One region of the Colwellia sp. SU-HH01172 genome, then DNA from elsewhere that is predicted to be linked to it. Evidence: predicted binding sites of a transcription regulator. Region 1 holds the regulator's gene; each other region holds the start of a gene.
What was found. The regulator LexA, encoded in region 1, represses DNA repair genes until DNA is damaged. The targets are predictions, from matches to a motif close to TACTGTATNNNNATACAGTA.
Positions count from the first base shown of each region.

Region 1 (10,864 bases):
CAAGCTTTTCTTGCGTGTCACGTTTAGGATCAACCGAAACTAATAGCACTTGATTATTTTCTGCAATGACTTTTAATTCATCATAAATAAAATTCATTTCTTGCAAAGTGATTGGACAAACATCAGGGCACGAGGTGTAACCAAAAAACACCCAACTCCATTGCCCTTTTAGCGATTCATTGTTGAACACGGTACCGGTATGATCAGTGAGCTGAAATGGTTTTATCACTCGCTCTTGTTGATAATGCAAGGCGAACTCTGCTGGTGCTTGCTTATTTAACTGACCAAACAAAAGCACGCCTGCAATTAGCGCGCCCAATGCAACTATAAGTGTTATAACTTTATTCATTAGCCAGCAACCGGTAATAAGTAGTGATCAAGCAATAGAATGATAAATAGCGCCATTAAATGCACGATGGAAAACTTAAAGGTATCCATGGCAGTGTTTTCATCAGCGTTAAACTTTAATTTCCACGCATAAGCGAAAAATACTAAGTTTAATACCACAGCGCCAATTAAATACAACCAATTACTCATGCCAACCAAATAAGGCAGTAAGCCAACAACAAACAGTAAAACGGTATAAAGTAAAATTTGAGTTTTAGTAAAATTAACGCCATGGGTAACCGGCAACATAGGAATATTTACCTTGGCATAATCATCTTTTCGATGAATCGCTAATGCCCAAAAATGTGGCGGTGTCCAAGTAAAAATCAGCAGTACCAATAGCAAGGCATTTGGGTGTATTTCATTGGTCATGGCTGTCCAACCCAATAACGGTGGTATTGCTCCGGCTAAACCGCCAATAGTAATATTTTGCGGCGTTGCACGCTTTAAGTACATGGTATAAACAAAGCTATAACCCACTAAACCAGAAAATGTTAACCATGCCGTTAATGGGTTTACAAAGCTATAGAGAATCGCAAAACCGGTCACGGCTAGCGTCATGGCAAACATTGAGGCATTTTTAGCGGTAAGCCGACCATTGGGTAACGGGCGATTATGAGTTCTGCCCATAACACTGTCTATGCGTTCATCAACGATATGGTTAATTGCGGCGGCGGCAGATGACAAAAAGCCGATACCAATCATCGACGGAACTAATACTTGCCAAGGAATAATGCCTGGAACCGACAAACACATACCCACCAGTGCCGTTAGTACTAATAATGCCACCACCCGTGGCTTAGTGATTTCATAATAATCACGCCAAATCGGCGTACTAGGTGCGCTATGACTCGCTGCTATTGTGCTACTTTCACTCATAATCTGCCCCTAAATCTTACGTTTTAAACTATATGTCATAGTGATCAATGACATCATTAACATGGCGGCCACAACATTGTGGCTAACAGCAACACTCAGCGGTAAAGAAAACCAAACATTACTGATACCTAAGCCGATTTGTACACTTAAAATAAATCCTAAGCTCATCGCCGCATTTTTGAAAAATGGCGATTGTGCTTTTCGATAAATACTAATGGCCAACCAAAATAAATATAACGCCGTGACAATGGCCCCTAATCGATGCATGACATGAATAGTGACACGAGAGGCGTGATCTAAATGACCAAATTCGTAACTGTCTTTCTCTGGCGGTACTAAGTCAAAAGAATGTTCAAAGGTAAGCTGCTCTAGCCAGTCTGATTGGCAAATTGGTAATTCTGTACAAGTTAGCGCAGCGTAGTTCGATGATGTCCAGCCCCCTAAACCAATTTGCCCCGCTAAAATAAAAATACCGATAACGGCAAACTTAGCATATTTTTTTAGCGCAAAATCACCACCCGGTACTCGGTAGCCACTTATACGTAAATACAATAAAAATAACAAACAGAGGGTGGTGAAACCTCCTAACAAATGCCCCATTACGACAACGGGCATTAACTTCATGGTAACGGTCCACATGCCCAATGCCGCTTGAAATATCACTACGACTAAAATCAGTATCGGTAAACCAACAGGTCCACCTTGAGCCCGTCGTTTAAATGACAAAAGGGCTATGGCTAAAATCAATAACCCTAAGGTTCCTGCAAAGTAGCGATGGATCATTTCATTCCAGGCTTTTTCTGGCTCTACTGGCCGTTCTGGAAACGCTTGTTCCGCGGCAGTAATTTGTTCGGCTGTTTCTGGCACATCAAGTAAGCCATAACACCCTGGCCAGTCAGGACAACCAAGCCCAGCATGGGTTAAGCGGGTATACGCACCTAAACTGACCACTAAAATAGCCAGTAGAATACTGACAAAAACGAGCTTTCTAATATCGGCGAAGCTTTGGGTTCTCATTTAGCCGATCCTCGAATATTTAAGCAGCTTCTTAAAATCAGCTAAAATTGCTTTACCAAATTGTGGTAATTGTTCAGTGCTTGTAGGCGGCAGATGACTAAGGATGACGTTACCTAACGGATCAACGATGAATACTTGAGATCGTGTGATAGCAGTTTTTGCTAATGCTGGCATAGCTTGAACATGCCATTTTTTGATTTGAATTTTATCTGATTGTTCTGTGGTTAAATTTTGTTGAGTTAGCGCTACCGGTTTAACCCGTGGCATTTCTTTACCTAAAGCAATATAGGTATTGTTTACGCTGACTAAGACTTTTTCGCACTGGTCGTCACAATTTTCTGGCAAGCTGTATAACATTAGCCATTGATGATCAAAGTCATCAACGTTCAAACCTAATTTTGCTAAAGTTAATTCGTTCTCTATTAGCTGCCCTTGATTAGTAACACCATAATTGAACCATTGCTGATTTAACGCTAACTTAGCCAACACCACGGGAATGATAAATACCGCTAAGAGAATTAGCATACTGCGGCGCGATTTTTTTAACTCTGAAGAACTCATACAACTCAGCCTTTTATTCTTGTTTTTAGGTGGTGATGTCGGTTTCGATATTTTTCTTACTTATTATTCTGTATTGCTATTTTTACTCATTTTTATGGCTGCCCAAATCATCAAGCTCAACCATGCAAGAGCCAAACTAAACCATTGAAAGGCATATGCTCGGTGTTTTTCTGGAGGCATGACAATCGGCTGCCAGTTCTTTTTATAACCAATAGTCTCTTTTTTATCTAAGTAAACAACAAAGGGCAATAGTTTCTTGCCAATTAATTGTGAAAATTTGTCTAATTCAATTTGTTGTACTCGTAATGGCCACGATGGATTAACAAAATCTTGTGCTTGTAATTGAATACCTATTTCAATTTCTCGTACGTGGCCAGTAATAACATGTTGTCCTGTAATTGCCGTTATTTCTGGTAGTACATTGCGGTCTATTGACCCCTGCACCCAACCCAAATTAACCAATATCGAGTGGTTGTCACTTGCAATTATTTGATAGACACGATACCCGAAACGTCCTTTATCCGGTTGGTTATCTAATAAGAACACTTTATCAGCAACAAATTCACCATTAAGTTCAATAGGTAAGTCATTAATACCATCTTGTAAGCCACTAAGTGCTAATACTTGCGTTAATGAAAGTGCTTGGCGCTGGCTCAATTCACTGATGCGTTGTTGGCGTTGTTCTTTTTCAAGTGCTCTGCTACTTTGCCAAAATCCAAGCTTGATTAATAACGAAAATACTAGCATGGTAAATATAACCATCGGCCAATTAAGTTGTTTTAACTTGTGCTGAAGTGATACCGAATTCATAGACTACCGCATGTTCACTAACTAAAAACAGACTATAAAAGAGAGAATGCTGTGTTAATTAAAATTATTGTTGTCGGCTTATTAGCCTTTATGATTTATAACCTGTTCCGAGCACTATTTATTATGAATAGAAATGATCCAAACAAGCCACCTATGTCGAAATTTATTGGTCGCCGTGTGATTACTTCTGTCATTCTTATACTGTTACTTTTACTGGCGATACTTACCGGTGTTATTACACCTAACCCACGTCCATATTAAGTTATAAGGTACGATAGCTAACATTGTAGATATCGTACCTTAAAGCTCTTATATTCATCAGCCTATAGCGCTAGATAATATAAACAAACACAAACAATAGTACCCAGACTACATCAACAAAATGCCAGTACCAACTTGCTGCTTGGAAAGCAAAATGATTTTTCGGTGTGAAATGACCTTTAAACACCCGAATAAGCATTACCAATAACATGATGGTACCTAAAGTAACATGCATACCATGGAAGCCAGTCAACAAGTAAAAGGTATTGCCATAAATACCACTGTCTAAATACAGTTTCATTTCATCAGCGTAACCATGGGCATACTCTAAGCCTTGGCAATATAAAAACACACAACCTAAGAGTACCGTTAAGCCTAACCAAAATTTCAATAAACCACGTTTTTCTTGCTCTAAACTTACATGAGCAAAATGGGCAGTAACTGAAGAAGTTAACAGTAAAATGGTATTAATCAACGGCAGACCATACCAACCCATAGCCGTTGTTTCAGTACCATCAGGGGTTTTTATTAATGGCCAAGTCGCGGTAAAGTCAGGCCATAAAATCGCAGCGGTTGCGGCATTGTTACCGGCACCATCTAGCCAAGGTACCGAAAAAGTACGGGCATAAAGTAAGGCACCAAAAAAAGCAGCAAAAAACATCACTTCTGAAAAGATAAACCAACTCATACCTTGGCGAAATGAATTGTCCATTTGATGACTGTATTTTCCAGACATTGACTCAGTAATAACATTATTGAACCAACCGAACATCATATAAATAATCAACGCGATACCGGCAAGTAATATCCAACCGCCGCCAACACTGTCAGGATTATTTAAATTTGCTACATAACTGCCTGCACCAACGGCAATTAAAAATAGCGCAATGGCACCAATTATTGGCCATTTACTTTGCGCTGGTACGTAATAACTTTCGTATTCTTTTGTCGTCATTGTTGTTCCCCTCATTTAAGTGCCATGCACTTAAGAATCAACCGAGCTTGTAATATCGTATAAAGTGTAAGATAGGGTGATGGTGGAAACGTCGTCGGGTAAGTCTAAATCAACATAAAACTGTAAACCCATTTCAACATCTTCACTGGCTTTTAACGGCTGATTATTAAAACAAAAGCATTCAATCTTTTGAAAATAAACCGCGGCCCTACCTGGTGAAACTGACGGTACGGCTTGGCCGACAATATCACTTACAGACTCATTTTTGGCATAAAATTTAACGGTTTTTCTTTCACCTGGATGTACCTTTATTTCGTTTATCATTGGCTCAAACTGCCAAGGAATGCCCTTAGCCGTTCGGGTCAAAAATTGCACGGTAATTGTACGTTCGGTGTCTATTGTTGCCGCGTTGTATGTTGCAGCAACATTAGACGGTTTACCGTTTAACCCGGTGATATCGCAAAACACGTCATATAACGGCACCATCGCAAAACCAAAGCCAAACATACCAAACACTATCAACATCAGTTTTTTAACTGTTTTTTTCACTGATGCGTCAGTCGCTTGCACTTGTGTTTGCTCTGAGGTTTTATCTTGCGTTTCGCCGTTATCCATTTTGTCTCCAATTAATCAATTTTTGGTGGTTTTTCAAAGGTGTGATACGGCGCAGGGCTAGGCACTGTCCATTCTAAACCTTCTGCTCCGTCCCAAGGTTTTGCCGGAGCTTTTTCGCCACCTTTAATGCACTTAATCACTAGCACTAAGAAAATTAATTGTGAAAGTCCAAAGGCAAAGCCACCAATACTGACCCATTTATTAAAGTCAGCGAACTGCAAGGCATAATCAGGAATACGACGCGGCATACCGGCTAAACCTAAAAAGTGCATAGGGAAGAACAATAAATTCACTGAAATTAATGAACACCAAAAATGCCACTTGCTTAACGTGTCGTTGTACATATAGCCAGTCCATTTCGGTAACCAATAATAAGCACCAGCAAAAATAGAAAATAAGGCACCAGTTACCAGCACGTAGTGGAAGTGAGCAACAACGAAGTAAGTATCATGATATTGAAAATCCACCGGTGTCATGGCTAGCATCAAGCCAGAGAAACCACCAATAGTGAACAAAATAACGAAGGCAATAGAGAACAACATTGGTGTTTCAAAACTAATCGAGCCACGCCACATGGTTGCTGCCCAGTTAAATACTTTCACACCCGTCGGCACCGCAATTAACATCGTACAATACATAAAGAACAGTTCACCAAATAACGGCATACCTGTGGTAAACATATGGTGAGCCCAAACAATGAACGACAAGAAAGCAATGGATGCTGTCGCGTAAACCATTGAACTATAACCAAAGAGTTTTTTACGAGAAAACGCTGGAATGGTTGTAGAAACAATACCAAAAGCAGGCAAAATCATAATGTAAACTTCAGGGTGACCAAAAAACCAGAAAATATGCTGGAACATTACTGGGTCACCACCACCGGCAGCATCAAAGAAACTCGTACCAAAGTAGGTATCGGTTAATACCATAGTTACGGTACCCGCGAGCACTGGCATCACCGCTATTAGTAAGTAAGCCGTAATGAAGAATGTCCAAACAAACAATGGCATTTTCATGTAAGTCATACCTGGAGCACGCATATTCATAATGGTGACGACAATATTAATCGCTCCCATAATTGATGAAATACCCATGATATGAACAGCAAAAACAAAAAATGCTGTACTACCGTTACTGTAGGTTGTTGATAGTGGCGCGTAGAAGGTCCAACCAAAATTTGGTGCACCGCTTTCCATAAAGAAAGACGATAATAAAATAGCAAAAGCAAATGGTAGAATCCAAAAGCTCCAGTTATTCAAACGTGGCAGCGCCATATCTGGCGCGCCTACCATCATAGGTAACATCCAGTTAGCCAAACCGGTAAAGGCTGGCATTATCGCGCCAAAAACCATAATCAAACCATGTACTGTGGTCATTTGGTTAAAGAAATCTGGCTCAATTATCTGTAGTCCCGGCTGGAATAACTCAGCACGAATAACCAGTGCCATCACGCCACCGGTTAAGAACATAATAAAAGAGAACCATAGGTACATGGAACCAATATCTTTATGGTTAGTGGTATACAACCAGCGCTTAAGGCCAGTCATTTTATGATCATGATGTTCACCGTCATGTGAATCATGCTCGGATTGATCATTAATTACATCTGTAGTCATTTTAACGCCTCCCTACTTCGCGCTAGCAGCAACATCTGCTGGCTGGACTAAATCACCGGTATTGTTACCCCAAGCATTACGCTCGTACGTGACAACTGCAGCAATTTGCGTTTTAGTTAATTGGCCACCAAAGGCTGCCATCGCTGGATTTTTCTTACTGCCGTTAACTACCATATCGATATGTACGGCCATGTCACCTTTAGCAATTACACTGTCTTTTAGGGCAGGAAATACCGGCGCCATACCTTCACCATTGGCTTGATGACAAGCAGCACATGCGCTCATATAAACTTTTTCACCCATGGCCATCAATTCATCTTGGCTATAAACCTTAGATAAATCTTCAGTAGGTATTACTTTCGCCATCTCTTGAGTAATTGCCTGGGTAACCTCTTCTTTTACTTCAGCGGCGGCTTCTTTCACAGCTTCAGTTAAACTTTCTGCTTCACCTCCAACGGCCGTTTTAACATCAGCCGCTTGTACAGCATCGCCGGTATTGTTACCCCAAGCATTACGCTCATAAGTCACAACAGCAGCAATTTCTTTTAAGCTCAATTGCTTGCCATAACCTTGCATACCTGTGCCAGCTTTACCGTTATAAACAATATCTATATGCTCGCTTGCTGGCCCTGTTGTTGCAATAGCGCTGCCTTTAAGTGCTGGGAATGCAGGAGGTAATCCTTGGCCACTCACTTGGTGACAAGCTGCACAATAAGCGGTATAGGTTGTTTCACCTAACTGCATTAATTCATCCATAGAAACTGAGGCATTTAATGACGCCGCTTCAGCCGCCGCCGCGTTAGCTTTTAATTGTTTTTGCTCATCAACCCAAAGTGCATAGTCTGCTTCAGATTTAACTTCAACCACAATTGGCATAAAGCCGTGGTCTTTACCACATAGCTCCGCACATTGGCCGCGATATGTGCCAGGATTGTCAACTTTAGTCCATGCTTCATTAATAAAACCCGGGTTTGCATCTTGCTTAACAGCAAATGCAGGTACCCACCAAGCGTGAATAACGTCATCCGAGGTAATAACAAAACGTACTTTTTTATTGGTAGGAATAACCAAAGGACGATCAACTTCTAGCAGGTAGTTTTCACCTTTTTCTGCTGAACTGCCATTTTGATTTTCATATTGTTCGCGAGGAGTAGAAAGTACTGAATAGAATTCAATATCTTGATCGAAGTATTTATAGTGCCACTTCCATTGAGAGCCGGTAATTTGCACTGTCAGATCCGCATCATCATTATTTTCCATATCAATGAGCGTATAAGTGGCAGGCACTGCCATAGCGATTAGAATTACGACTGGAATTGCCGTCCAAAGAATTTCAACTTTTGTGCTTTCATGAAATGTTGCTGGTTTAACACCTTTTGATTTACGGTGAAATACCATAGACCAAAACATTGCACCAAAGACCACAACACCAATAGCAGTACAGATATAGAGCACTAGCATATGTAAGTCATATACATCTCTACTAACCTCCGTAACACCTTTGGTCAAGTTCAGCGGCATATCTGCCATAACTGAACTAGACAACAAGCCCCCTAGCAACAGCAAACCTAGGTTACGTCTTTTCACTCGACATCTCCTTCACCCTTTAAGGCAAAACAACTAATTAATCATATTTTTATCGTGATAAACCAGTGATTTTGCTCATACATTTATTATTATTTAAGTGGCGTAATATTGAACAGTCGTCAAATACGCCCTATTGTTATATTTGTACGTTTTCTAGACTAGAATTACTTAAAACTTGATCTGGGTCAATTTAAAATTTAAAAAGCATAAAAAATAAAAGTTAATAAATACAATAGAGTAATAACCCTAAACCGGGCTTTTTGTGCATTTTTAAAGGCTTTAGAGATATGTTTAATTTTTATTCAGCATGTGATCATCATACCGAAAATTTAATAAAAGCTTCACATCAGAATCGTATAAAAAACAATCTATTTGAGCGTTTCAGGAGTAAGAATGATAATTATTCTTAAAAAACAAACCTTAAAGAAAGGAAACAAACTTAAAGAAGGGAAAGCGCAGGTTTAAAACATAAGCACCTTTAGAAACCTGCACAATAATAAAACAAAAGTTAACCTTGATAGTAGGAGATAAAATAGAATTTACATCCAATCAGCTGCACGAATAACGCCAACAGCGATCCCTTCAACATTAAAATGTTGACTAGTTAAATCAACTTCGATCGGTTCAAAATCTTCATTTTCTGCATGTAAATAAACCACGTTACCTTCACGTTTAAAGCGCTTAACCGTAACATCATCTTCAACTCGAGCAACAATTACTTGGCCATTTTTCACGTCAGTTGTTTGATGAACCGCTAATAAGTCACCATCCAAGATACCAATATCTTTCATACTTTCGCCGTTAACACGTAGCAGATAATCAGCGACAGGATGAAATAAACTACCGTCAATTTTATAATGATCTTCAACATGCTCTTGAGCAAGTATTGGTTCACCAGCAGCGACGCGACCAATTAAGGGGAGACCATCTTCCTCAACAAACTCTTCCGCTAAACGAATACCGCGGGAGGTGCCTGGTAACATTTCAATATAACCTTTTTTTGCTAACGCTTTTAAATGTTCTTCGGCGGCATTGGCTGATTTAAAACCAAAAAAATCAGCAATTTCTGCTCGTGTTGGTGGCATACCTGTATCAGAAATTTTTTCTCGGATCAGATCAAATATCTGCTGTTGTCTGGGTGTTAAAGGGCGCATATTTTTTCCTTAAGCAACTTATGGTAGCCTGTACTTTTAAACAGTATCACTGTCATTGTATACAGGCTGTAAATAAACGCAAGAATTAATGATGAACAAATAAACAATATAACAAGAAAGGCTTTGATAATAGAATAGGCAATAAATGTAGTGATCGCTAGGTTGAAACGACCCCATATTAGTAGCTACTCTAATAACTTACATTTTACTTAATAGGGTATACATAATTAATCCAACCCATCATTCGCAGTAGAATCCGTCTCATTAAAGAAACATGTAGCGGGTCGCTATCATGATTTATCACCACAGCTTTACCTTGAATACCAAAAGGTAAGCCATAATCCGACAAGTCTTCTTCTAGCTCAATAAGACCAATAGCAAAACCATGCGCAGCAAGTCTATTAGCAGAAATTAGCTGGCCATTAACTTGAAATTCACCTTCTGACATTGCAGGCAATAGCTGAACCAGTTTGCCTTTAAAGACGTGGCCAGGAACGCTGTCTAAAATCACTTCTGCGTCTAGCCCTGCTTTCATTTTTAATAATGAATTTTGCCAAAACAAGCCAGCAAAAACACGTTTTTCATTCGGTATGAAAGTCATTACTGGTCGAAGTGGTAAAGAGGCTGCTCGTACACCTGGTCGTAACGCGACTTGCGTTGCCATGCCGTTTGTTGGTGCGTAAACACGTGTGCTTGCCAAGTCAAACAAGGCTTTGTCTAATTGTGCTTGCAGTTGTGCTACTTGCGGGTTCAAACCTAATATTTCAGCATCGGCAATTAGTTTAACTCTTTTTTCCTCTGACTGAGCGGCAAGTAGTTTTGAGTTAGATGCTTCAAATAGCTGCTTTCTGTTCTCAAGCTCTTGCTCAGTAAAAGGTGAGTTTACACCGGCTTTTTCTTTACCTTTTAGGTAGCGTTGGTAATTTGAATAGTTACGTTCTTTATCAGCTTTCGCTTTAGCAACATTGGCTATTGCGGTTTGAAGTTTTTGATCATTTTGCAAGTCACTACTTTTTGCGTCA
Region 1 is NZ_BAAJMB010000006.1:269,488-280,351, forward strand. Features, by position in the region: gene AC27JP_RS16380 (SCO family protein) at 1-349, opposite strand, end outside; gene cyoE (heme o synthase) at 349-1,266, opposite strand; gene AC27JP_RS16390 (COX15/CtaA family protein) at 1,276-2,259, opposite strand; gene AC27JP_RS16395 (hypothetical protein) at 2,284-2,844, opposite strand; gene AC27JP_RS16400 (SURF1 family protein) at 2,908-3,654, opposite strand; gene AC27JP_RS16405 (DUF2909 domain-containing protein) at 3,706-3,915, shown strand; gene AC27JP_RS16410 (cytochrome c oxidase subunit 3) at 3,986-4,870, opposite strand; gene AC27JP_RS16415 (cytochrome c oxidase assembly protein) at 4,901-5,485, opposite strand; gene ctaD (cytochrome c oxidase subunit I) at 5,497-7,101, opposite strand; gene coxB (cytochrome c oxidase subunit II) at 7,114-8,631, opposite strand; gene lexA (transcriptional repressor LexA) at 9,228-9,842, opposite strand; gene AC27JP_RS16435 (HlyD family secretion protein) at 10,048-10,864, opposite strand, start outside.

Region 2 (10,864 bases), on a different contig from region 1:
CGTAACAACGATTGGGAAAGTTACGTAAATTTCAAAATTAAAGGACACTAAGGGTTTACAACATGTATCTCATGGTTGCCTGCACGTAGTTCGAGTCTTTATCTAACTCATCAATTGAAAAGTTACCCACTTCGATACCGACAGCCAGTTCTTTGGTTAGGTTTTGAAATAGGTTAACGCCCCATTGTGTGCGTTCTCGGTCAGATACATCACCTTCAACTTTGCCGTACAAAACAGTCGAACGAAGGGATTCATTCCAAAAATGACGATAAGCGACAAGTACAGAAGTCAAATCTTCCACCTCTTCGCCATAAAGATCTTTCACAGCGGCTACACCAACGTAGCGTCCTAGTTCGCCTTTATGAATTTGGAAGCGAATATCATCTTTACCGCCGGTTTTAATGCGACCAGCAATTGAGGCGCCAAATGCCGACTCGCTATTGCCTAGTGTTGTATTTAATTGACGTGCCAAACCAGAAACTGAAACACTGCCCCAGTCGCCTTTAACGTTATAACGTGCAACAACATCAGGCACACTATCGTTAGCCGTGTCGCCGCCCCAGCTTTCTGGGTTTTCTAGTGCAACTTGAAAATTACCGATGTTGTAACGCACTTGGCCTTGACGGATAAACACTAAGCCGGTTGTGGCACCAGCAAAGTCGGCAGATTCTGGAATTGCACTGGTATTCATAAAAGTTGACCAGGTTTGACCAACGGTTAAATCTTTATATTTTACAAAGGCATGACGAATACGAGGATGTGCTGAGTTGGAAACAATTTCGTTACCGCCGCCACCCCAAAAGTCCATTTCAATAAAGCCGATAACATCGCCGTGAACATACTTAGTATTAAAACGAGTTTCATTAGCAAAAATTTTAAATTGTGATGCATCTTCTGCTAGTGCTGCGCCATCTCCAATCCAAAAATCACGATAAGCCACATCACCATCAACATAACGGGCATCAATTTTAATGTAACCACCAAAGGTTAGTTTATCATTATCTGTTAAGTCGATTTCGTAGCCTGCAAACGCCGAAGTTGTCGCTGCCATTAACGAAGATGCAAAAAATACTTTTTTATAATTTGAATTGAACATCTAGCTATTTCCCCTGTGTGTTTTGTTTGATTAATACTAAGCAAGTCGAAAAAATCGACAATTGGCAATAAGACTTAGCACCTTGCGCTTAGTCCTTTAGTCTTAAGTGATGCACTATGGCTTGTCGGGAAAATTAGCAACCGCTAATATAGGGAAAATTTACGATTTAAAACATCAAGATAAGGGTGATATGTTTTCGAATTGGTTATTGGTAAGTGTTAGTATTGGCTATATAAGTTTGCTATTTCTTATCGCTTACTTGGGCGGGAAACATCGCCATAAATTAGTCGAAAAACAGCATGCTATTATTTATGCGCTTTCATTAGGGGTTTATTGTACTTCTTGGGGATTTCTAGGTACGTCAGCACAAGCAGCCAATAATTCTTTTACTTATATTTCGGTATATTTAGCGCCCATTTTATTGTTTATTTTTGCTTGGCCGTTTATCCAACGCATTATCAAAACCAGTTTAAAATTAAAAATAACCTCCATTGCCGACTTACTTTCTGCTCGCTTTGGCAAATCACAAAGTTTAGCGCTCATTGTCACCTTAGTTGCCTTAATAGGTACGCTGCCCTATATTGCCTTGCAACTTAAAGCCATTGTTTACTCGTATAAAATACTCCAGCAAAATCAAGACTTCCCGATATGGCAGTTAGGGTTAATCGTTAGCTGCATATTGGCAGGCTTTACTATTATTTTTGGCATTAGAACCATAGATGTTACTGAACGTCACCCAGGTGTGATGATAGCTATCGCCTTTGAATCTGTGGTTAAGTTGATTGCTTTTTTATTAGTTGGGGTCTTTGTTTCTTTCGTTATTTATGACTCGCCGATAGATATCTGGCAGCAATCACAAAACCAACTCACCATTGCACAACAGTTTGAAAGCGAAAACTTAATTGGTATGGTTGGTTTACTGATCATAGTCATGTCAGCGTTTCTTTGTTTACCGCGTCAATTTCAGGTGATGTTTGTTGAGATCAAAGAACAAAAAAACAGTAATATTGCACGTTGGCTTTTACCACTTTATATTCTAGTTTTCGCTTTTTTTGCTGGCCCTATCGGCCTAGCAGGTACATTAAACTATGGCCAATCTTTAGAGTCTGATGCCTATGTTTTGTTTCTCCCTGCTTATAATGGCCAAGTATGGCTGTCACTTTTTGCCTTTCTTGGCGCTGTTTCGGCAGCAAGTTCGATGGTCATAGTTTCAACAATTGCCTTGAGTACCATGTTAAGTAATGAAATTGTTTTTCCTTTAATGTTTAAATTAGCACCAAGAAAGCATCATGATTTTTTGCATTTTCAATCTCGGCTACTTTTGATCCGTAAAGCCTTAGTAGTGGCCGTGATCACCTTAAGCTATGGCATGTTATTGCTGTCACCACCCGATACCTTAGCATCATTAGGTGAAGTTGCTTTCGGTGCCATCGCCCAAATTGGCCCTGCCTTAGTTGCTGCCTTTTTCTGGCGACGTGCAACGCAAAAAGGCGTACTTTGGGGCATTGGTAGTGGCTTTTCAATTTGGGCATTATTTAATTTATTGCCTCAGTTGGGCTTTTATCCACACCCATTAGCAGATACCCGTTGGCCAGAAACCACCATAGTTACGCTGTTTGGTCTCTGTATTAATATTTTGGTGTTATACATAGTTTCTTTGCTGACACGACAAAGCATTCGTGAAGAAATGCAAAGTAAGTTCTTTTACAAGAAAGATACAAATCTTCAATCTCATTTACCAAAACAACCGAAAATTTATTTTCGCGAATTAGAATATCTAGTTGCTCGATTTATCGGGCAAGAAAAAGCAACTGAGTGCTTTAGCGAGTTTAATAGCATTCATAAAAACAAAAAGCATAAAACCTATAATGAAGCTTTGCTGTTTCATGCCGAAAATACACTGGCTAGCGTTATGGGATCGGCATCGGCAAAGTTGGTAATTTCTTTCGCTTTAGGCGGGCGAGATATTGCCTTTGATCAAGTAGCGAAAATAGTTGAAGACAATTCAACACAGCAACTTGAGTTTAGTCGTTCGGTATTACAAGGCGCGATAGAAAATACCAGTGAAGGTATTTCTGTAATTGACGGTAACCTTAACTTAGTAGCATGGAATAAACAGTATTTAGACATTTTTAATTACCCGAAAGACTTTATTTATATTGGCTGCCCAATAAGCCAATTAATTCGCTATAACCTTGGTAATCAAAAGCGTTATATTCATGATGTTGAAGCTCAGGTTGAAAAGCGTTTGCAATACATAAGGCAAGGTAGCAAGCATAAGTCAGAGCGAACCTTACCAAACGGCAAAATTATTCATATTGAGGGTAATCCAATACCGGGTGGAGGTTTTGTCATGATATTTTCCGATATTACAGAGTTCCGTCGGGCGGAAAGCTATTTAAAAGAGGAAAATACTGACCTTGAAAGTCGTGTTCTTGAGCGTACCAAAGAGTTAGAACAAGCCAATTTAGAGCTGGAAAAAGCGAACCAAAATCTCGCTAATGCACAGCTTAAGGCCGAGCAAGCACATTTAAAAAAGAGTCAATATTTACGTGCCTGCAGCCATGATTTATTGCAACCACTTTCTGCTGCTCGCTTATTCTCCTCAGCCGTTAGTTTAAGTTCAAAAGTGTCAGAACACGAACGCAGTCAAATAAAGCAAATTGATAATTCGCTTGAAATTGCCAATAATTTACTGCTCGATTTAAATGAAATAGCCCGTATTGAAAGCGGTAATATTAGTCCTGACATTTCCGCTATTCCGGTAGCACGATTATTCGATATGTTGCAGTCAGAATTCTCGGCACTGACAAACGATTATCAGGTCGAATTTCATTGCCAAACAAGCAAATTATTTATCAAAAGTGACCTAACTTTACTCGCTAGGATAGTGCAAAACTTTCTTAGCAATGCTTTTCGCTACGCCAGCCACGGCAAAGTATTACTAGGCTGCCGTCGTAGAGGCCAAAATCTATGCATACAAGTTATCGATAATGGGCCTGGGATCCCAGAAGATAAGCAACAGCAAGTATTTGAGCAATTTACTCAGCTACCAACAAAATTAGTGGGACCAAAAGGCCTAGGACTCGGCCTCAACATTGCGCAAAGCTTAGCAAATATCCTTCATCATGACCTTGATTTAACCTCTAAAGCTGGCTGTGGCTGTTTATTTAGTGTCGAAGTCCCTATTACCACTAAGCCAAAACAAATGCAGCCACGTCCGATGAAAGCCAGTGCGACTTTACAGGGCGTTGGCGTTCTTTGTATTGATAATGAGCTGGATGTTATTTCAGGCATGAATGAACTTTTATCAGCCTGGAAGTGTCGAGTTTTCACCGCAAGCAACGCACAGCAAGCGCTTAACATTTATCAAGCGCATGAAGAAGAGATTGATATTTTATTAGTAGATTATCAACTGGTTGAAGAGAAACGGCTTAGCGCTCAAGTTAAAACTAATGCGCAAACCACTACGGATTATCTAAGCGTTCACAATAACCATGACACTTTTTCCGCGTGTGAAGACAACATCAACGGTATTGAGCTGATCAATTCTTTACGAGCAAAAAGTCACTATCCGTTGCCGGCCATTTTAATTACCGCAACAACCGATGAGTCAGTGCAAGTGCAAGCACAACAAGCAGATATTGGCTATTTAAGAAAAATAATAAAACCGCTGGCATTACGGGCTTTAATGAGTTCACTGTTAACCAAGCAGTTAGAGCAAAACTATATTTCTGATAGTTTTCAATAATAAACTAGCACCAAGTCAATCAACTCACTAACTTGCTGTAAAGACATGATATTGCTATGAGGTAAAAGAAGCATTGGCCATTTGGCGTTCATTTAACAGGATGACCGCCTGAGTGCGACTTTTAACACCTAATTTTAAGAATATAGTACTAGCATGACTTTTAATTGTTGATTCCGATAAACCTAATTCGTAGGCTATTTGTTTATTGAGTAATCCATCGGCAAACATTAATAATATTTTATGCTGTTGAGGCGTTAACGTCGCTAACTTATCTTCTTGCTCGAGTATTTCATCATCGGGATTATAGCTGCCCTCCGGTGTCCACAACTCGCCTTTAATCACATCATTAATCGCTTTAATCATTTCCGGTACGGGTGTCGATTTTGGAATAAAGCCAGCGGCACCAATGTTCATCGCTTTGCCTATGGTATCGGGGTCTTCAAAGCCCGAAATCACAACCACGCCTATCTCTGGGTATAGATGTCGAAGATTACTTAAGGTGTTAAAGCCGTGAGCACCGGGAATATCAAGGTCGAGCAAAATTAGATCGATATCAGAAATATTCGCCAGCTTTTCTTCTAATTGCGGGATGGTTTCCGCTTCAAGTAAGTGTGAGCACACGAAACTAGACTTCAGCATTAATGATAACGCTTGCCTAAACAGCGGATGATCATCAGCAATAATGATCTTAGTATTTGATGTCATTTTATTTTCTAACCTAATGATCTTTTAGTTTCAAGCAAGCGATTATGCTAGCTGCTTTTAACAAGATACCGTAACAATATTATAGAAAACTTCAATGACAATTGTGACAGACTAGACTAAAGGACTAGGCCAACAAAAAATAAGCTGTTATGAATAAAGAAAACTCGCTAATGTTAACTATTAATAAACTTACCCGACAACGCCAAAGCACTGCGATTGTGCAAAACGCTGTGACACTGAGCGAGAATAGATAAAGCAATAGACTCGGGGAGCTCTCCTCCGATATCTAAACCGACAGGGCCATTAACTAAGCGTGATAACCAGGCTCTATCATCGATATGACTAAGCACTTCAACATTACTTCGCCTTTCAAGTGGCCCAAGTAAGCCAATATACTTAGCCTGATTAGTTGAATGTAATAACTTTAGCCAAGCAGCATCTAAGGTTAAGTTATGTGTCATCAAAACGGCGGCATCTAGTTGCTGAAATAACTTTACCTGCTCGGCATGCTCAGGCTTGAAAAAATCATCAGGATGAACTCGAAAAATATCAGATGCTTGTTTAAAGACACTATGACGAGCATAACTGGAACGATGGTCAACAACAGTGACACGCCAGCCAAGCTGTGCCGCCATAGAGACCAAAGGAATAACATCTGAGCCACCACCAAACAGCCATAAATTAAATGGTGCAGAAATTTTGCTCAGCGATAACTCACCCGCTTCAACAATTGTATTACTATGCTGTTTATTCAATGCCACAGTTCGAGTTAACTGCTCATTGTCAAAACCTTGGCTATGCGGGCTCGTAGTAACTAATAACTGACCTTTACTATCAAACAAAGTTAATGTATTTAATTGTTTAACCTTGCCATCTGACACTTTATAGATGTGCTGTAGGTAACTGGCAACGCCACTTTGCAAACGCTGAAATAATTGTGCAAGCAAAGAGTTATGCTCAGCCGATAAATACTGTAATAAAATACCTATTTTACCTTTACAGCCTACTCCCAGCTCCGCAGCATAGCCATCTTCTTCACGCATGTCATATTCAACATAATATGCCTGTTTATTATCGAAGACTTTCTTAGCGTGGAGAATAATATTGGCTTCTAAGCAACCGCCGCTAACTAAACCAAAAGACTGGCCAAGGCTATTAATTAACATAATAGCTCCCGGTGAGCGGTAACTTGAGCCCTCTTTGTTGACGATTGTCGCCATTACCCAGTCAAACTCATCACCTTGATTAAAGTAATGTTCGAGTAAAGCAAAATGGCCGTGGTTATTTAACAATGAAAACCTCTTTTAAATCTTGTAAAGGCAATATCATCATATCAAGTTACAGAAAATTTCACAGTAATAAGGGAAAGTAAACAACAGTAAAAGTCGCTTTGTTTTGTAAAATAATGCAACAAAAAAGCCACTGAAAAGTGGCTTTTTAATAGCGCTAAAACAAATTAATAATTATTTAGCGGGTTCTTCAATCGCTTCGGTTGGTTTGTTTTTTGTTAAAAACACTTCACGTAAACGCGTATCTATTTCTTGCGCTATTTCAGGGTTTTCTTTCAAGTATTTAGCTGCGTTAGCTTTACCTTGACCAATTTTATCGCCTTTATAGCTATACCAAGCACCAGCTTTTTCTACCATTTCGTTTTTAACACCTAAGTCAATTAATTCACCTAAGCTATTAATACCTTCACCGTATAAAATTTGGAACTCAACTTGTTTAAACGGAGGAGCTATTTTGTTTTTAACCACTTTCACACGGGTTTCGTTACCAACGATTTCATCACCGTTTTTAACAGCACCAATACGGCGAATGTCTAAACGTACTGAAGCATAAAACTTTAATGCGTTACCACCAGTTGTTGTTTCAGGATTACCAAACATGACACCAATTTTCATACGAATTTGGTTAATGAAAATCATCATGGTATTCGATTGTTTCAAATTACCAGTCAACTTACGCATGGCTTGTGAAAGCATACGAGCTTGTAAGCCCATGTGCGAGTCACCCATATCACCTTCAATTTCAGCTTTTGGTGTTAAGGCCGCAACCGAGTCAACAACAATCACGTCAACTGCCCCTGAGCGGGTTAACATGTCACAAATCTCAAGCGCTTGCTCACCGGTGTCCGGCTGAGAAACTAATAATTCGTTAATGTTTACACCTAGTTTTTCCGCATAAATCGGGTCAAGTGCATGCTCAGCATCAACAAAGGCACAAACTTTTCCGTTACGCTGTGCTTCGGCAATAACTTCTAGCGTTAGTGTTGTTTTACCACTTGATTCAGGGCCATAAATTTCAACGACACGACCTAAAGGTAAACCACCCGCACCTAGGGCAATGTCTAATCCTAATGAACCCGTTGAAATGGTTTCAACGTCCATGCTGCGATTATCACCCAACTTCATGATTGAACCTTTACCAAATTGACGTTCGATTTGGCTTAAGGCAGCTGATAATGCTTTTTCTTTATTGTCGCTCATTTATTGCTCCACAATGATTTAGGTGGTTAATTCGTTTTGATGAAGCAAAGTATACTGTATAGTCGTACAGTATCAAGGTTTTTATCAATTTATTTTATTTTACTTTAAAAATAAAAGTTGTCGTACTTTTTATCCATTGAAAAATAAGGAATTTAAATCGATTAGTAACTTTTAGAAATTTCAGCTAAAAAAGTTACTCTTACTGATTTTTGATGTTATACAGGTGTTTTCTTTTTCTGAATAACAGTTAAATTTATTAAAAATAGAAAGATCTGAAAGCATGCCTTATGGCATAATCTATTCACTTAATACCTTGATAAATTTATGAGTTACAGCATTTCGATGACCACAATACCGCAAGACCTCTCGGCCCACACGCCAATGATGCGTCAATACCTGACCATTAAAGCAGAATTTCCTCATATTTTGATTTTTTACCGTATGGGTGATTTTTATGAATTATTCTTTGATGATGCTAAAAAAGCAGCTGACTTATTAGATATTTCATTAACGGCGCGTGGCAAAACAGGTGGTAATGCCATTCCGATGGCCGGTGTACCTTATCATGCTGTCGAAGGTTACTTAGCTAAGCTAGTAAAATTAGGTGAGTCGGTCGCGATTTGCGAACAGATTGGCGATCCTGCGACCAGTAAAGGACCGGTTGAGCGAAAAGTTGTGCGTGTGGTAACCCCTGGCACTGTCAGTGATGAAGCACTATTGACGGACCGACAAGACAACTTAATTGTTGCCGTGCATCAATCCCCTCAAGGTTTTGGTTTAGCCTATTTAGATATGACCAGTGGCCGTTTTGTTCTAGTCGAGCCAAATACAGAAGAACAAGTACAAGCTGAGCTGCAACGATTATCACCAGCCGAATTACTGTACCCAGAATCACTTACTGCAACTAATATTATTGCCGGACGTAAAGGTTTGCGCAGACGTCCAGATTGGGAGTTTGATTTAGAAACCAGTAAAACTCTGTTAAACAAACAATTTGGCACTAAATCACTGTCAGGGTTTGGTGTTGACAATAAACCACTAGGTATTGCTGCGGCGGGTTGTTTATTTCAATACGTTAAAGACAGTCAGCGGACAGCGTTACCACATATCAGAGCAATTATCGCCGAAAGTGCTTCAAGCGCAGTGATCCTAGACGCGGCGACTCGACGAAATTTAGAGTTAACTCAAAACCTGCAAGGTGGCAGTGAAAATACCCTCGCAGCAATTCTAGATAAAGCCGCGACACCTATGGGATCTCGGTTGCTTAAGCGTTGGCTACATTTTCCGCTGCGCGATCTTACCATACTAAATAATCGCCAAGATGCCATTGCAGAGTTACTACAGCAAGATCTTAGCTTTGAACTTAATGGTAACTTAAAGCAATTTGGTGATGTTGAACGTATCGTCGCTCGCGTAGCTTTACGCTCTGCGCGCCCAAGGGACTTTGCTCGCTTACGTAATGCACTTATGCTTTTGCCAGATCTCCAAACATTAATGCAAGCAAGTTCACAAACCTACTTAAGCTCATTAGTCTCAAAATGTCAGCCACTACCCGAAGTTCAAACATTATTAGAGCGTGCAATTGTTGAGAATCCACCGGTATTAATTCGCGATGGTGGCGTTATCGCACCAGGCTACAATGACGAACTTGATGTACTTAGAGATTTAAGTGATGGTGCGACAGAATTTTTGGCACAGCTTGAAGAACGTGAAAAAGCCCGTACAGGTATTCAAACGTTAAAAGTTGGTTATAACAAGGTACATGGTTTCTACATTGAAATTAGCCGCAGTTCAGCTAACGAAGTGCCTGACGATTATATTCGCCGTCAAACGCTTAAAAACAATGAGCGCTTTATTACTAATGAATTAAAGCAACACGAAGAAAAAGTACTGTCAGCACAAAGTAGGTTTCTTGCGCTTGAAAAACGCTTGTACGAAGAATTGTTTGATAAAGTTTTACCTGAATTAGAGAGCTTACAAGTACTGGCACAAGCTTTATCTGAGCTCGATGTATTAAATACCTTTGCTGAACGTGCTGAAGCACTAAATTATGTTAAGCCTAAGTTACAAGAAGAAAGTGGTATTAACATTGAAGCTGGTCGCCATGCCGTGGTTGAGCAAATGACGGTTGAGCCTTTTATTGCAAACCCAGTGGTTCTCACTGATAGCCGAAAAATGCTGATTATTACCGGTCCAAATATGGGCGGTAAATCAACTTATATGCGCCAAACAGCACTGATTGTTTTACTTGCGCACATTGGTTGTTACGTGCCCGCAAGTGCGGCTAATATTGGCATGGTTGATAGAATATTCACCCGTATTGGCGCTTCAGATGACTTAGCCAGTGGTCGCTCAACCTTTATGGTTGAAATGACCGAAACCGCCAATATTTTACATAATGCCACCAACAAAAGCTTAGTGCTACTTGACGAAATTGGCCGCGGTACCAGCACTTATGATGGTCTATCACTGGCATGGGCTTGCGCAGAAATGTTAGCATTAAAAACTCAAGCCTTCACACTATTTGCCAGTCACTATTTTGAATTAACCTTATTAGCAGAACAAATTGATAGCTTAGCCAATGTTCATCTTGATGCTGTTGAGCATGGCGACAGCATTGTTTTTATGCATGCAGTGCAAGAAGGTGCGGCAAGTAAAAGTTTTGGCTTGCAAGTGGCACAACTGGCTGGTGTGCCAAGAACCGTTATTCAACGGGCAAAGCAACGGCTATCTGAGCTAGAAAACATGCAAGCGCCATCGATTATGAATAATGAACCACAAGCATTTGAGCAATTGTCACTCATGGATACTAGTCATCCCATT
Region 2 is NZ_BAAJMB010000005.1:149,886-160,749, reverse strand. Features, by position in the region: gene AC27JP_RS14325 (DcaP family trimeric outer membrane transporter) at 56-1,096, opposite strand; gene AC27JP_RS14320 (hybrid sensor histidine kinase/response regulator) at 1,287-4,847, shown strand; gene AC27JP_RS14315 (response regulator transcription factor) at 4,902-5,552, opposite strand; gene AC27JP_RS14310 (XdhC family protein) at 5,726-6,844, opposite strand; gene recA (recombinase RecA) at 7,016-8,041, opposite strand; gene mutS (DNA mismatch repair protein MutS) at 8,384-10,864, shown strand, end outside.
Region 2: the regulator LexA is predicted to act here: its motif matches at 8,094-8,113, upstream of recA (recombinase RecA).

Region 3 (10,864 bases), on a different contig from region 1:
TTATTAAGAGTATCAAATAATTGCTCCGCTTTGACTTGTTCTATATTGGGGACTTTTAAATAGACAAAGGTATCTAAATAACGGGCAAGCTGGTCACTGGCTTGTCCCATTGCGACATTAATAAGCTCTTGCAAGCAATCTTGTTGATCTTCATCAAGGTCAAATGCAATCATAGTAATCCATGCATTGCCAAATTTTGATTTAAGGTCTCTAGCTGCACTGGCTTACGTAAAAACGCCCTGGCTCCCAGCTCTAAAACACGACTTTGCATTTCTGGCTGAATATCAGCAGAAATAACAAATACGGGCAATTCAATACTTTCGTCTTTCATGGCTTGTAAAACGCCCAAACCATCGATGACAGGCATAGTCAAATCAAGAAATAGCACATCAATATCTTGATTGCGCAAAATGATCAGTGCTTCTTCACCATTTTTGGCTAATTGCACGTTAGTTGACAATTTTTCTGGAAGGCTTCTTAAAACTTGCTTTCTAGCTAAGTTAGAGTCATCACAAATAAGAACACTCGCGCTCATTTGATGCTAATCCTTTATTATTTTTATTATTAACCTCTAATTTACCTGAAATTAACGCCGCTGTTAATTACTAATACAGGTAAAAATGACGTTTTTTTAAATTTTTATCGCTAAAAGTACGTATTAATATCACATTTCTTATTTTGTTATTGCTCAATAACACTATTTTTAATGTCTATCTTGTCGACATCTACAGAAAAATGACAAAATGAATGATTTATCAAAAAACATTAATCATTGTACTATTTACCAAAAAGCATCCGTTAACTTTTATTTAAAGGTTAACCAGTAAATCAAAAAATGCGATAGACATTATCGCTGATAATAAGTAAATGCTCATGGCTATCCAACTATATTTGCCCAGCTTCATCATATTTCCTTAAGTAAAATGCACACAAAGTGATATTGATTATTTATACTTTTAGCCTTTAACGATCAAATCAAAGGTTAATAGTTACTTGTACGGAGAATAAGCAGATTTCATACCAAGAATAAAGAAAACACAATAAAAACAAACGTATGGCTAAGTGATACGCCTTATACCTCATTAAAGGCACTATCCATGCAATATTTTTTGCTCTTAGCACCAAATAAGAGAGGCCTGATTTTCCTTTAGCCAACTTTTAGCTAAGCGAAAGTCGGGACAATGATGTTCAACTAACTGCCAAAAATTTGTCGAATGATTCATGTGCTGCAGATGACATAACTCATGGACAATAACGTAATCAACTACCCATGGGGGCACCATTTTCAGCAAATAATTAAAGCTAAGTTCACCACGATTATTACAGCTTCCCCAACGCGCTTTATATTTTCGCACGTTAAATGACTTAGCGTGCAACAATGTTTTTTCTGAAAGCAAAGGTAACTTATGATTTATGTAATCTAATAAAGTGCTTTTAAACCACAACTCTATTGAGCGTTTCACTTTCTCGATTATGATTGCCGAACTCAGTTCATAGTGACGATATCTAGCAGAAATAAAAACATGAAGTGATTGTTCTATTTCATCATGAAGCACTTTTTGTTTACCAAAACAGATAATAACTTTGTGTGGCACACCATCAATATTGAGTGGGTTTTCAAAACGAAAACTATTATTAAGGCATGGTGAGGGGGAATTTGAAGCAGGATTAAGTTGCTGTGCAAGCTTTTTGTTCAGCCAAGCTGACTTTAACTTTATTAACTTATCAATATATTCAACTTTTACGAACTCAGGTGCACGCACAATAACTTGAGCATTTTTCACCTGTAATGCGATTGTTTTTCGACGAATACTGCGAATTAATTGATATTGCAAACGCTCAGACCGAACTGAAGTTCAAGACTTGCCGCTTAGCAGCAAGAGCTTGAACATAAAAAATTATGCGGCTTCAGTTTTACTTTTAGCTGCCGTCTTTTTACTTGTTACTTTAGCGCCTGCTGCCTTAACTTTTGACTCTTTTTTAGCTACTTTTTCAGCCTCAACGCTATTAGATGAAGTCGCTTCAACTGCTTTATTAGCTTCTGCAGTCGGGACAACCACTTTATTATTCTGTGCTTTAGCTTTTTTGGCTTGCAGGGCAATTAAAACATTCTCACGATTTTGCGCGAGATAGATACTTAGCTCTTCACGAATACTTTCTGTAAGCTCAACCGGCGCTTGTTCAAACATTTCAGATAGATTGTCTGCCATATCAAGCATTTTATCGTACTCATCTGCGGCTTTCTTATCCATAAATGTTTCTACCTCCACACCATGTCTTATGACGACAAATCGACTTTCAACTGCCATTAGTATCCCTTATCTCTCTATATTCAAACACTGCCATTTATCATAACGTATAAAAATCGGCCTGTATAACTATTCACCATAGCAATACATGGAATTTAAACACCACAACAACTGTATATACATACAGAATCATACCCTGTTTTCACTAAATTACCAGAAAAGAATAATCTTTAGATTGATAACGCTCAATATAAATGCTTTTTGTCGTGCGTTATATTGCAGAACAAGATAAAAAAACATATCGGAATGTCACTAGATGTAAAAGTTAGTGTCGACCGACAAGCCTCCCCTCTTTGCAACAAGCAATAAAAACAATAAATAACAAAAGATTAAAATTACACCACACTTATATATCACCAATTAATTCTTACATTCACTAATTTCATTATTACAACTTTATCGTGAATTTAGGTAACTATTAATATGAACAAAGTAAATAAATAATCTTTTTTTGGTATGGAGAGAACCATGAATAAATTAAAATCACTAACATTAGCAACAACAGCATTTGCACTTTTATCATCAATCAGTTTTAGTAGTCATGCGATGGATAGATACATTGAAGCGGCGCTAATTGACGTATGTAAATCAACACTGAGCAATAGCGTTATCAAATATCGAAAAACAGCAAAGTCATATAATTTACGTGATCAAGTTATCGCGTTAAAAGTGATGTGTAATGGTGACGATATTATAGACTTCGCACACAGATATGGCGCAAATAAGACAGCAGCCCGCTTGGAACGCAGTATTAGTGGCCGTGTCAATATTATTGATGTGGCAAAAATTGAAAAAATCAATGTTAATTTTGAGCTGTAAAAGGTACTAAAGCAATGAATAATCAACACCACAGGTACTCTGCTCTGTAGTCAGAGTACCTAGTTGGTTGCATTACCTATCAATAATAAAAAGGAGCAATTAGGTTAATTCTCTAACTCTAAATTTACGACCTTTAATTTGCCCATTAATAAGCTTATTTAATGCTTTTCTAGCTACCATTTTTTCAACCGCTATATAAGCCCAATTTGGGCCCATTTGAATTTTCCCTAACTGTTCAAAGGCAATGCCATTGTCACCTGTTAACGCACCCACTATATCGCCAGGGCGAACTTTTTGTTTCTTACCGCCATCAATTTGTATTGTGGTCATTTTTGGTAAAAATACGCCACTTTGCAATACTTCACTTTCGGGTAAAACCTCACCTTCAATAGTTCGTTCTAGATAGTCTTCCAACAATCCAACTTTATAGCGCTCTTTGTCACTAAATAAAGAAAATGCAAAGCCGGTACTTCCCGCTCGACCGGTACGTCCAACACGGTGAATATGCACTTCGCTATCGTGGGCAATATGGTAGTTAAAGACCGCATCAAGTGCATCAATATCTAATCCACGAGCCGCAACATCGGTCGCCACTAAAATTGAAGCACTTTTATTAGCAAAACGCACCAAGGTTTGATCTCTATCTCTTTGTTCTATGTCGCCATGTAAAGCAACTACGCCAAAACCGTACGCCGCTAATTTATTGGCAACGTTTTGTGTTTCTATTTTGGTATTACAAAAGATGACACTCGACTCAGGTCGGTGCTTTAATAACAATAAACGTACCGCAGTTAAGCGTTGTTCATCATTTTCCACATGATAAAAATGCTGAGAAATAGTATTGCTCGCATGAGTAGACTCTACTTTCACTACTTCTGGCGTTTGTAAATACTTATTGGCAATTACTTGAATTTGTTTTGGGAACGTCGCACTAAATAACAAAGTTTGTCTTTGCTCAGGAATGTTACCGACGATATTATCTAGCGCGGTTTGAAAACCCATTTCTAGCATACGATCAGCTTCATCTAACACCAAAGTATCAACGTGCTCAAGTGACAACGTGCCGCGGCCTAAATGATCTTCAATGCGTCCAGGTGTGCCAACGATGATATGTGCACCATGTTCAAGTGACCCCACTTGCGGCCCAAAAGGCATACCACCACATAAGGTTAGCACTTTAATATTATGAATTGCTCTGGCAAGCTTCCTGATTTCTTTTGCTACTTGGTCAGCTAATTCACGCGTAGGACAAAGCACTAAGGTTTGTATTCTAAACTTTTTAACTTTTAACTTATTCAACAAACCTAAGCCAAATGCTGCGGTTTTCCCCGAGCCAGTTTTCCCCTGAGCGATAATATCTTTGCCGTCTAATATAGCGGGTAAGCTTTGTGCTTGTATCTCAGTCATAGAGTGGTATTCAAGCGTTGCCAAGTTATCTAAAAGGGCCGTTTGTAGAGGTAATGATGAAAATTTGCTGTCGCTCAAGGCTAAAATCCTAGCGTAATGTTTAATTGCGGCTATTTTACACTTTTTCCTATACGCAAGCACAGCTTTAAACCATTTAAATTAGTAAACACTGAACGTATAACACGATAATCGCTCTATTATCTCTCGAAGTTAAAACCTGTTTATTGACCAGATAATAGTTTTGTTAACGCTGAAGCCAATGCTTGAGGGGATTCTAATGGCAGCATATGGCCAGTATTTTTAATTTTATCAATTGCAATATGATTAGCACCATCAAACTCCTGCGTCATTGCTGGTATATCAACCAGCGCATCAACATCACCAATCAAAAAGCTTATCGGGAGACTTAGCTTCGATAGTTGACTAAGTAGAGTTGGCCGAGACATAGAAACTTCGAGTTGGTGCAATAAAACACTAACACCTAAATCTCGATCCATCTTTACAATCACGTTTTTTATGTTAACAAACTCTTCAGCGCTAATTTGTTTAATATTAGGATGCAATAAATCCTCAATGCGTTTATTGGGTATCCCTGAATAGCCTCGCTTGGCTATCCAAGCAATCGTACGTTGTCGCTGCTTTATTTCACTGTCAGGTAAATTTTTTGGCATATTAGATACAATAACTAAGTGCTTTATCGAATCAGGTATGCGCAATGCAATGGCACTAGCGATATAACCGCCAAGTGAAAAGCCCACTAATATCGCCTCATCTGCGACTATTTTATTTGCCATTTCCCCAACGACGTCATTCATACTCCCAATGGTAGGTATCGGCAAATGCACCAGCTGACAATCTTGCATAGATTGTTCGCCCAATAGCTGCCAGGTAGGCTGCCATAGGCGATCGTCACACATAGTGCCGGGAATAAAGTAAATTGTTTTAGACAATTATTTTGCTCTTAAAGTGAGTTAACATGCTAAGAGTAAAAGCGCTCAAACAAGCGCACATCAACCATTTCACCAGCATTTACGCGGCCTTGCTCAGAAGGTAAAACAATATAGCAGTTGGCAAAAGCAATGCTGGTTAAAATGCCAGAGCCTTGACTTCCGGTTGTATCTACCGTTAATTCGCCCGCTGAATTTTGCGATAAAATACCACGTTGAAAGTCCATACGACCCGGCGACTTCCGTAAATCAGACAAACTCTTCGCTTTCATCATTGTCGCTGGCTTAGCATGACAGCTTTGCAACTTCATTAACGCTGGCATTGCTAATAAATCAGCGGTAACCATAGCGGAAACTGGGTTACCCGGTAAGCCGAAAAAATAACTATTTGGCAGTTTACCAAACGCAAATGGTTTACCCGGCTTCATGGCTATTTTCCAAAAAGCAATTTCGCCTAATTGCTCAAGCACCATTTTGGTATAATCGGCATCACCTACTGAGACACCACCAGAAGAGATCACCGCATCGGCTTGTTCATCTGCCGCTATAAACGCTTGTCTTATCGCTTCTTCATCATCTTGAATCACGCCAAAATCAATAATATTAACGTTCAGGTTTTTCAACATACCCGTTAACGCATAACTATTACTTTCATAAATGTCACCATTACCCAACGGTTCACCTAAGGCTTTTAGTTCATCACCTGTGGCTATCAAGGCTATGGTTAACTTGCGAAAAACTTGTATCTCATTAATACCGAGCGAGGCTAAAACACCAATATCAATTGCCGATAAACGACGGCCTTTGGCAAAAACAACATCCCCTTTGGTGATGTCTTCACCAGCATAGCGTACGTGGTCACCCAACTTACGCTTTTCCAAAAAACGGACACTATCGTCACTTGCTTGACAGTTTTCTTGCATTTCAACCGTATCACAACCTGCAGGTAACTTTGCTCCGGTCATAATTCGAATACATTCCCCTTTGTCACAAACACCGTCAAAGGGTTGGCCAGCCATAGAGCGCCCAACTAAACTCAAATGTTCTTGTGACGTTAAGCTCTCATGGGCAAACGCATAACCGTCCATCGCTGAATTATTATGTGGCGGTACGTTCATCGGGCTAGCAATATCATCGGCCAGAACCCGACCTAAAGCCTGATCTAACGAAGTCATTTCAATCTCGGTAATAGCAGTAATTTCACCAAGCATTGTTTCTAGCGCTTGTGCGAATGGCATTAATCCTGGGGCAGAACAACAATCAACCATAATAAACTCTTCCAATTTAAATTTTCTATTTCACATAATGAAAACATTTTTACGATGAATTCGCTTACATTGAAGCTAAGTAAACATAATTCAGGTCTTTATCTGTTATATTGATCATAATCATACTATGCTTGTGATTATATGATATAAATTAATAAATCATTGAAATTCGCCGAGCTATTTCCGCTAAACCTGACGATTTTGTTCAAGCACGCTGATATAGCCGTAAACCAAATTTTATTTTGTGTTTGCCAGGGCTAACGAGGAAACTTGTTTGCCTCCCGACATTGGAAAGGTGACATGTTAACAGACAACTTCGGACGCAAGTTTTACTACTTGCGCCTATCTATCACTGACGTATGTAATTTTCGTTGTAACTATTGCTTACCCAACGGTTACCAGTGCGACCACGATAGAAAATTCCTGACCTTACCTGAAATTACCCGGTTAGCTTCAGCATTTGCCGACATGGGTACGGAAAAAATTCGTATTACCGGCGGCGAACCGTCTCTGCGTAAAGACCTACCCGATGTTATTGCCCAATGTAAGCAAACACCCGGCATTAAAAGAGTGGCAATTACCAGTAACGGCTTTAAACTCCCTGAGCACTTACCTAGCTGGCTAGACGCGGGCATTGACGCCATCAATATCAGTATTGATAGTTTAGACCCGAGGCAATTTCACGCCATCACCGGTCACGACAAGCTAAAGCATATCCTCAAAGGTGTTGATATGGCGCTGGCCGAAGGCAGTACCGATATTAAAATTAACACAGTGTTAATGCGTGAATATAATGGTTATGACATTGCCAGTTATTTGGCTTGGTTAAAAGACACGCCTGTGACATTGCGCTTTATTGAGCTGATGCAAACAGGTGACAACCAAGAATTTTTTGACGCCCAACACGTACAAGGCTCTCGTATTAAGCAAAACTTGATACTTGACGGTTGGTTACCCGTCATCAATGATAAAGCGTCAGGCCCGGCACAAGAGTTTTATCACCCTGATTATGCTGGTAAAATTGGCTTAATCATGCCCTATTCAAAAGATTTTTGTAATAGCTGCAATCGTTTACGTGTCAGCTCTTTAGGTAAATTACATTTATGTTTATTTACCGAGCAAGGTTTGTCGTTAAAAGATTATTTACAAGACGATAATACCGAGCCATTAAAGCATGCTATTAGCAATATGATGACAGACAAAAAACAAACCCATTTTCTCCATGAAAAAATGACCGGCGCGACTAAAAACCTCGCCATGTTGGGTGGCTAATGAACACGGAAAATCTACTTTTTCAATCTTGTTTGGGTGTGGTTTTAGCGGGCGGTAAGTCTTCTCGTATGGGACAAGACAAAGCGCACTTGCAGCGCAATCAGCAAGACATGTTGAGCTACAGTAAATCACTACTTAAAGATGCAGGTAGTTCACATGTTATTGTTAGTGGTGATGAACACGGCGTTAGTGATATTGTCAGTAATATTGGTCCGCTTGGCGGCATACAAAGTGTCATTCGCCAGTTTAAGCCTAAAGCACTATTAGTATTACCGATTGACCTACCGTTAATGACTGCTGAAGAGCTGGCAAAATTAAAACAAATTGGCGAACTAAGTCAAAGTGCCTGTTTCTTTGCTGACAACTACTTACCGCTATATTTACCGGTTAACGCTTTTGTTGAACAATTTTTTCAACAACCGCTTCAGCTAAAAAGTATTACAAAAACCTCCGATAGCAATTTGCCTAGCACTAAAGAAAATAGCAGTAAGCGTGGTTTATCGGGGCCGTCAGTCAAAAGCCTTATCAAGCAAATACCTCATAAAGTCATTCAAGCTAACAATAGCAATAGCTTATTTAATACCAATACGCCTGAGCAGTGGCAACAGGCGCAACATTTACTCTCTTTGCAAAGGAAAACTCATGTCTAGTATTCATTGTGGCGACGAATTCGTACCATTAAATATTGCCGTATTAACCGTATCAGATACGCGCGAAGAACATAACGACACTTCAGGGCAAGCCCTAGTCGAGCGCTTACAAGCCGCCGGTCATAAGCTAGCCGCAAAAGAAATCTCTAAAGATGACGTCTACCAACTGCGTGCGATAGTATCGAAATGGATTGCCGATGAAAATATTCAAATAGTATTAACCACAGGTGGCACAGGCTTCACGGAAAGAGACAACACGCCTGAAGCACTATTACCGTTATTTGATAAAGATATCGAAGGTTTTGGTGAAGTATTTAGAACCATTTCTTTAGCTGAAATTGGTACCTCAACCATTCAATCTCGTGCTTTTGGTGGCATGGCAAACCGTACAGTTATTTTATCAGTTCCAGGTTCAACCAATGCCTGTAAAACCGCTTGGGACAAATTAATTGTTGAACAACTTGATGCTAGTCACCGTCCTTGTAATTTTGTACCACACTTAAATTTTAACTAACGACGCTGCCCCTCTTTTATTCGATGAAAGGCCTGTTCAAAAAAGGTTACATACTTAGTTTATTATGGCTATTTTTTAGTAGCAGCCATATTGTTGCTAATGAACAACCAAAACAAACTACGCCACTGCGTATCGCGGTAGCAGCGAACTTTGCACCAACACTAAAACAGCTGCTGAACGATTTCCCAAATAAAGACAAGATAAAATATCAAATAATCAGCGCGGCCACGGGTACGCTTTATCAACAAATAACGCACGGTGCTCCTTTTGATTTGTTTTTAGCCGCAGACAGTATTCGCCCTGAAAGATTAGAGCAAAAACAACTTATTGTATCGAATAGCCGTAAAACCTATGCCTTTGGCCAGCTAGCTCTTTGGTCAGCAACAGAAGAAGTTAATGATTTAAATCAGCTCAATAGCTTTTCAGGTTACTTGGCCATAGCTAATCCAGATACCGCGCCATATGGCAAAGCCGCACAACAAGTACTACAGCATTTGTCATTATGGTCAGCACTAAAAAGCCGAGTTGTTACCGGTATTAATATCAATCAAACCTTTCAACAAGTGCGCAGTCAAGCGGTGCCCATCGGCATAGTGGCATTGAGCCAGTTGAAAATGAATCAACTAGAAGGTGTTGCTATTCCAGCGCGCTATTATCAACCTATCGCGCAACAACTAGTCATACTTAAAAGCAGCAAACAAGTAAGAAATGCTCAACAAATAAGCGACTACTTACTGCATAAGACAACGCAAGTGAAGTTAGAAAAATTAGGCTATTTACCAAGCAATAACCCCACTACAAATACAAATTCTAATGGCAAGGGGGTTAACTAAAATGACAAGCACTGCCGCCGATATATTAGCCCTCACCACCACCTTAAAAATGGCCGCCATCACCACATTAATATTGTTGCTATTGGGAACGCCGTTAGCCTGGTATTTGGCGAATATGAAAAGTCGCTTGAAAGTGATTTTTGAAGCGATTGTTGCCCTGCCCTTAGTATTACCGCCAACGGTTTTAGGCTTCTATTTATTATTGGCTTTTTCGCCACAATCCTTACCGGGACAATTATGGCAAACAGCAACAGGTAGTCAGCTTGCTTTTAGCTTTAGCGCTATCGTTATCGGCTCTGTACTTTATTCATTGCCGTTTGTGGTACAACCTTTACAAAAAGCTTTTGAACAACTTGGTGAACACTACCTTGAAGCTGCAGCCATGTTAGGCGCCGGGCCTATTGATCGATTTTTTAGCATTGTTTTTCCGCTGACCAAAGCAAGCTTTATTACCGCCGCCGCTTTAGGTTTCGCACATACCGTCGGTGAGTTTGGCGTGGTGTTAATGATAGGTGGCAATATTCCGGGCGAAACTCGGGTGCTATCGATTGCCTTGTTCGATCATGTTGAAGCGTTTAATTATGCTAACGCCCATATTTTATCTGCCGGCTTATTAATTTCTTCACTACTTTTATTATCTTTCGTCTACTTACTCGGTGGGAAATTCAACCCTAGATCATCGACAAAAAAGCATAAGCCTCAAAAGTCATGACAGATATATTCAGCTCAACAGCCACCAACAAGGCGCCAACATTAGCCATGTCGATTGATATCGCTTTTGAGCATTTCAACTTAGCTATCGAAAATACCATTGAGCTTTCTGGCATTATTGGAATATTCGGCCA
Region 3 is NZ_BAAJMB010000009.1:159,744-170,607, forward strand. Features, by position in the region: gene AC27JP_RS19180 (chemotaxis protein) at 1-173, opposite strand, end outside; gene AC27JP_RS19185 (response regulator) at 170-535, opposite strand; gene AC27JP_RS19190 (M48 family metallopeptidase) at 1,116-1,835, opposite strand; gene AC27JP_RS19195 (YebG family protein) at 1,899-2,309, opposite strand; gene AC27JP_RS19200 (DUF3718 domain-containing protein) at 2,778-3,128, shown strand; gene dbpA (ATP-dependent RNA helicase DbpA) at 3,228-4,613, opposite strand; gene AC27JP_RS19210 (alpha/beta fold hydrolase) at 4,757-5,485, opposite strand; gene moeA (molybdopterin molybdotransferase MoeA) at 5,515-6,750, opposite strand; molybdenum cofactor riboswitch at 6,909-7,064, shown strand; gene moaA (GTP 3',8-cyclase MoaA) at 7,051-8,022, shown strand; gene mobA (molybdenum cofactor guanylyltransferase) at 8,022-8,672, shown strand; gene moaB (molybdenum cofactor biosynthesis protein B) at 8,665-9,186, shown strand; gene modA (molybdate ABC transporter substrate-binding protein) at 9,210-10,019, shown strand; gene modB (molybdate ABC transporter permease subunit) at 10,021-10,731, shown strand; gene modC (molybdenum ABC transporter ATP-binding protein) at 10,728-10,864, shown strand, end outside.
Region 3: the regulator LexA is predicted to act here: its motif matches at 2,419-2,438, upstream of AC27JP_RS19195 (YebG family protein).